DNA from 2 places in the Rhizobium sp. CFBP 13726 genome. Region 1 is predicted to be linked to the other one. Evidence: riboswitches for the same ligand, from Rfam matches in the RefSeq annotation. Region 1 holds a riboswitch; the other holds the start of a gene.

What was found. Region 1 has a riboswitch for thiamine pyrophosphate ahead of thiB (thiamine ABC transporter substrate binding subunit). Riboswitches for the same ligand answer to the same signal wherever they lie in the genome.
Region 2: another riboswitch for thiamine pyrophosphate. It lies ahead of IFT66_RS18400 (ABC transporter permease); the one in region 1 lies ahead of thiB (thiamine ABC transporter substrate binding subunit).

The regions. Positions count from the first base shown of each region.
Region 1 covers NZ_JACYUU010000002.1:1,307,802-1,311,006, reverse strand. Annotated here, with positions in the region: gene IFT66_RS13525 (thiamine/thiamine pyrophosphate ABC transporter permease ThiP) at 1-360, opposite strand, end outside; gene thiB (thiamine ABC transporter substrate binding subunit) at 376-1,398, opposite strand; TPP riboswitch at 1,441-1,548, opposite strand; gene IFT66_RS13515 (response regulator) at 1,716-2,189, opposite strand; gene IFT66_RS13510 (ABC-F family ATP-binding cassette domain-containing protein) at 2,358-3,205, opposite strand, start outside.
Region 2 covers NZ_JACYUU010000004.1:347,348-350,552, forward strand. Annotated here, with positions in the region: gene IFT66_RS18390 (EAL domain-containing protein) at 1-732, shown strand, start outside; gene IFT66_RS18395 (DUF2934 domain-containing protein) at 839-1,084, opposite strand; TPP riboswitch at 1,245-1,347, shown strand; gene IFT66_RS18400 (ABC transporter permease) at 1,481-2,245, shown strand; gene IFT66_RS18405 (ABC transporter substrate-binding protein) at 2,262-3,205, shown strand, end outside.

The sequences.
Region 1 (3,205 bases):
TACCGCGCCCTGCCTGCCCCAGATGCCGATCAGACCCAGCGCCCCGATCAGAACCGGCAGACCCATCGGCAGCGCCATCAGCCGCACGATCCAGACACGACCGACGAAACGGGGCCGTCTTGCGAGTGACAGCGCTACGGGAAGGGCCAGGCATACAGAGAAAAGGGTGGAGAGTGCCGCCTGCCAGAGCGTGAACTGCAGGATGCGTGCGGTATAGGCCGAGAACAATCGCCCCGGCGTTTCAGGCGCATCCCAGAGCAGCAGGGCCGAGACCGCGATGCCGACGAAAAGCGCGATCGCGACAAGGCTTATCACCCCGCCCGAAATCCCCCGTCTTCGCTCGGCAGCGGTCAGCAGCATGCCCGGTTCAGCCGATCAGTTCATGCTCATGGCGTTCAGCCATTCGTCGATCCATGCCTGGCGGTTCTTCGCGACTTCGTCGGATCCCATCAGGAATGTCTTTTCCGGCATGACCAGCTTGCCGAAAGCGTCGGGCAGCGGCTGCGACGTCTTCGTCACCGGCATCATCCAGTTGGTAGTGGGGATCACGTCCTGAAAACCCTGCGACACCATGAATTTGAGGAAGTCACGGGCGAGATCCTTGTCACGGGCGCCCTTCAGCATGCCGGCCACTTCGATCTGCACGTAATGGCCCTCGGAAAACGCGGCCGCCTGGTAACGGTTCTCGTTCTCCTCCACCATGTGATAGGCAGGCGAGGTCGTATAGGACAGCACCATCGGCACTTCGCCCTTGGTAAACAGGCCGTAGGCTTCCGACCAACCGGGCGTGACGGTCAGGATGCGGCCCTTCAGCTTTGCCCAGGCTTCCGGCGCCTTGTCGCCATAGACTGATTTCATCCACAAAAGCAGGCCGAGGCCGGGTGTCGAGGTGCGCGGATCTTCGATCGCGATCTTCTGCGAAGGATCGCCTTCCACCAGTTCCTTCAGGCTCCTCGGCGGGTTCTTGATGGTCTTCGTGTCGTAGACGACGGCGAAATGACCGTAGTCATAGGGCAGGAACGTATCGTCGGCGTAATTGCCGGGAACGTTGATGCCGCCATTGCCGGACGATGCCTGCAGTCCATGCGGTTCGAACAGGCCGGTGGCCTTGGCCTCCGAAATCAGGTTGGTATCGAGGCCGAGCGCGATATCGGCCTTGGTCGTCTCGCCCTCCAGCTTCAGCCGGGTCAGAAGGGCTACGCCATCGGCGACAGCCACGAATTCGACCTTGCAGGCGCAGGTCTTTTCGAAAGCGGCCTTCACCTTGGGGCCGGGGCCCCATTCGGCAGTAAAGCTTTCGTAGGTGTAGATGGTCAGCACCTTGTCTTCGGCCTTGGCGGCCGGCGACAGGATGATGGTGGCCGCAGCCACGGTGAGCGATAGCAAGAGTTTGCGCATCAACGCCTCCTTCAAAATCAATCTACAAGGGGAATAGGCGCTGAGCGTGAGCCGTCTAATCCCTCCGCCGGTGTTAGCCGGATCAGGTTCCGCGGGTTGGCTGAAAGCCTCTCAGCCGCACGTTACCGCGCAGCACCCCGTTAGAGCGGGAGTAGATGTAACGGTGAAGGAATTGTCTGGCAAGTGGTGTCGAACCCTGCCGTCTTGCGTTCAGGGCCAAAGGACCGAAAGGCATCGTGCGATAGCAGTCTCGATAGCAAGAAAGCCGCCCGGCGTGCCGGACGGCTTTCTTGCTAGTAGTTCTTTGACAACAAGGTTCAGGCGTTGAGCGCGTAGCCTGACTGGGAGTCGTTGCGGAATATCTTGAGGTCACGCGGCACGATCGCCATGCCGCCAAGACGGTTGGCGATGGCATAATCGATTGTCTGCTCCACCACATGCGGCATGACCGGCTTGGTCAGAACGCCGAGCGATCCTTCGACGCCGTCTTTCACGTCTTCCGGATTGGCCGTCATGAAGATGACCGTCAGGCCGTATTCGGCAGCGAGTTCGCGCCCGATTTCCGGACCGGTCCGGCCGTCGGAGAGATTGACGTCGACCAGCGCGATATCGGCGTATGCACCGAGCGACAGGGCGTGCTTGCGGGCGCTGGCAAAGCCTGCAACCTTGAGACCCATGCTCTCGACAGTCTCGGCAACATCAAGCGCGATCAGGAATTCGTCCTCGACGATCAGAACGCGCTGTTCCATTGCATCACTCGCCAGCCGACGACGCATCACATTAGTCAGCATTGGACATTCCTAACCGTTTTGTTTCCATCTGGTCGGCATGTCGGCATTCATACCGCACTACGCATTTCGACCACTTGATGGATGCCGAACGTCACCGGGGAATGTTTGTTCCGGCTCGCGACAAATAAAACGGTGGATATTTATTTGTTAAGTATAGGAATTCTTTAACTATCCTTCAATCTGTTCTCGGAGCATCTCAAGCTCCAGCCATTCTTCTTCCATTTTGGCGACACGATCGCGTAGTTTTGCCGTCTCTGCGGCAAGCTTTGAAAACGCCGACGGGTCTTTGGCGAAGAGTTTGGGATCGGCCATCTTCCGTTCGGACGTGGCGATCTCGTCCTGTGCCTTCGCCATCTCTTTGGGTAGATTTTCAAGCGCGAATTTCTGCTTGAACGAAAGTTTGCCCTTCGCCTTGGTGACACCGGGCGCACTGCCTTCGGTCTTTGCCTTTTCCGCCTTATCGGCGCGGCGCTTTTCGTCGGCCATGCCTTTGCGCTGCTGCAGCATGTCGGTATAGCCGCCTGCATATTCGATCCAGCGTCCATCCGGCGCATCCGGGTCTACCGGAGCGATCGTCGAGGTCACGGTGCGGTCGAGAAAGTCGCGGTCATGGCTGACGAGAATGACGGTGCCGGCATAGCCCGCGACGATTTCCTGCAGCAGGTCGAGCGTCTCGATGTCGAGGTCGTTGGTCGGTTCGTCGAGGATCAGAAGGTTCGACGGCTTTGCCAGCATGCGGGCCAGCATCAGGCGCGCGCGCTCGCCACCGGAGAGGTTCTTGATCGGCGTGCGGATCTGTTCCGGCTGGAACAGGAAGTCTTTCATGTAGCCCGCCACATGCCGCTGTTCGCCGTTGACCAGCAGCGTTTCGCCGCGGCCATCTGTCAAGTAATGGGACAGCGTGTCGGCGGGATCGAGGTCCTCGCGCTTCTGGTCGAGCGTGGCAATCTCGAGATTGGTGCCGAGCTTGATCCAGCCGCCGTCGGGGGCGAGCTGGCCCGTCAGCATCTTCAGCA
Region 2 (3,205 bases), on a different contig from region 1:
GGCGCCTACGAGCTCGAAGATGTTGAAATTGCGCATTCGGATGGTACGATCATCCCAACCCTGATTTCCGCGCAACGCACGATCGTCGATGGCGTTTCATTCGATGTGGAGGTCATTGTCGATGTGTCTGCCCGCGTCAGGCAGCAGCGCGCTATCGAAAGCGCTCTGAAAACCTCCGCGCAGACCGATGCCCTGTCAGGACTCCCAAACCGAGCCTGTTTCGATGAGGTTGTTGCGGGAGAGGTTGCCCGCAACCTGCTCAATGACAGAAAGCTCGCCATCGCCTACATCGATCTCAACGGCTTCAAGATCGTCAACGACAGTCTGGGGCATTCCGCAGGCGACGAAGTCCTGCGAACGATCTCGGCGAGACTTCGCGAAAGTTTCCGAGCGACGGATTTCATCGCCAGGGTCGGAGGAGACGAGTTTGCTATTCTTCTCGACATGGATCGCAAGTTTGCGGGCGATATGCAGACCCATATTCAGGAAACGATGGAAAGGGTGTTCAAGCCGATCCCCATCGATGGCCAGGTGACATTCACGGGTGCCGCGGTCGGCGTTACGTTCCTAAAGGCCGAAGACACGCCGCAAACTTATGTCAAACGCGCTGACGACTATATGTATCTGGCGAAAGCCACCGGAAAACGGGTGGCCGTCGTGTGTTTCGGTCAGGTTCTCGATCCCCCGACGACGCATAAAGTGGACCGGACGAACGGTGTTCGCGACGGCTGAAGTGTGTCGACGGCCGAACTATCGGCAGCCGATATTTCGAGGTGTTGTGCCAAGCCCTTTCGTGCAGGGCAGGTCTGATACCTATCCAGACTGCCGCTGGTCGTCGTCAGTCCGGCGCGACTGACGACGGAGGCCGGATTGTGGCGGCATCGTCGGCCGCTGCATCGTTCTCTCCACCAAACGCGGCATCAGCCTGCTGGTTGACCTTGGTCACATCGTCGCTTTCCTGATCCGACATGTCGGCTGGATGCTCGGAACGCTTCCAGTGATCGTCATGGGACCCTTCAGGACGGCCTTCTTCCTCCCACAGTCTGTAGGCCCGTTCGCGCTGTTCCTGTTCTCTATCGGTCATGGTTGCTCCTCCTAAGTTGCGAAGACATAACCAGCGGACGGGCCCCGGGTTTCCGGGAGGCGGATGACATACAATAAAATTTTTGTCAGCTCGCCGCGCAGGCTCTGCCGGACAGCGATCGTAAGCGATTGACAAAGGCCGTTTCTTTGTCCAACCTTGGCGTCATTCCGAGGGGAGCATCGAACGGTGCTGAGATGGCGGTGAGCCGGACCCTTGAACCTGATCCGGGTCATACCGGCGTAGGAACGGAAACGGCGCAATACCGCACCTCTTTCTTATTCTCCGCTCGCCTGGATCTCCATGATGTCAAGGTCAGGAGATCAGCCATGCTTACGCTCTCGAGAAATCCCCGAATAGGACGAATGCGGTTCGACGGTTTGAACCCGCGTCGCTGACATGCAGTCCCGGTTCGCAGCCCTCGGGCTTTTTCTGCTGCTGGTAGGCTGGCAGCTTGCCGTTCAGGTTTTTTCACCGCCGCGCTATCTTCTGCCGTCACCACTCGCGGTGGTGCAGGCATTGGTGGGTCAGAGCGGCTTCCTCGCCCACCACACGCTCGTCACCCTGAGCGAAATCCTTGCAGGTCTCATCGCAGGCAGCATTTTCGGTGCGGCGGTTGCGTTTCTCGTTGTGGCATTCCCGCGGGCCGGCAGGCTTGCCTGGCCGATCATCCTTATCCTGCAGACCTTTCCGGTCTTCGTGCTGGCACCCATACTGGTGCTCTGGCTCGGTTTCGGCATGGCGTCGAAAGTGATGATGACGACGCTCGTCATCTTCTTCCCGGTCGCCTCCGCCTTCGCAGATGGCCTGAGGCGGACGGAACCAGCGATTCTGGAAGCCGCCGCGCTGACAAGAGCGACGCCCTGGCAGATCCTTGTGAGGCTCAGAACACCGCTTGCGCTGCCGGCGCTCGTGTCCGGTCTGCGCGTCGCCGTGCCGCTCGCGCCGCTGGGTGCCGTGATCGGCGAATGGGTCGGGGCTTCAGCCGGGCTCGGCTTCGTCATGGTTCAGGCGAACGCCCGCATGCAGACCGACACCGTTTTCGCAGCCATGACCATCCTGGCCCTGACCAGCGTCGCGCTGCGCCTCGGTTTCGACCGTCTCGTAAAGGGACGCCCCCATTGGGCGACCGAGACCGAACAACAGACACAGTTATCATCGTGAGGAGAGACGACCACCCATGAAACGCATGCTTCTGGCCTTTGCCATCGCCCTATCCGCCAGCATGAATGCATCCGCAACGCATGCCGCAGAAAAGCTCACCGTCATGCTTGAATGGTTTGTGAACCCGGACCATGCGCCGCTCGTGATTGCCGCCGAAAACGGCTATTTCGAAGACGCCGGCCTCGATGTCGAGCTGGTGCCTCCCGCCGACCCGTCGACGGTGCCACGCCTCGTTGCCGCCGGTCAGGCCGATATCGGCATCCACTACCAACCGAACCTGTATCTCGATCGTGCAGCCGGCCTGCCGCTCAAGCGGATCGGTACCCTCGTCGAAACGCCCTTGAATACGGTGACGGTTCTCGCCGATGGCCCGATCAAGAGCCTCAAGGACCTGCGCGGCAAGAAGGTCGGCTTCTCCGTCACCGGTTTCGAAGACGCGATGCTGAAGCGCATGCTCGAGGGAGAAGGCGTTGCACTTACCGAGGTCCAACTGATCAACGTCAATTTCGCCCTCTCGCCGTCGCTGATCGGCGGCAAGGTCGATGCCACGCTTGGCGGTTTTAGAAACTTCGAACTGACGCAGATGCGGATCGAAGGGCACGAGGGTCGTTCCTTCTTTCCGGAAGAACACGGCGTCCCTGTTTATGACGAGCTGATCTTCGTGACGCGCGACGCGCTTGCGACAGATCCCCGCCTCCCCCGCTTTCTCGAATCCGTCGAGAAGGCTGCGATCTTCCTGACCAATCACCCGGACAATGCCTGGAAGCTGTTCATCAAGGCCTATCCCAACCTCGACGACCAGCTCAATCGGCAGGCGCTCACCGATACGCTGCCACGTTTCGCCAAACGGCCTGCAGCGCTTGATCGCGGCAGATACCAGCGTTTCGGTGAGTTCATGGCAGCGAGCGGCCTCATTCCGCAGGCGCCGCCGGTCGAAGACGTGGCGATCGAAATCCGGTG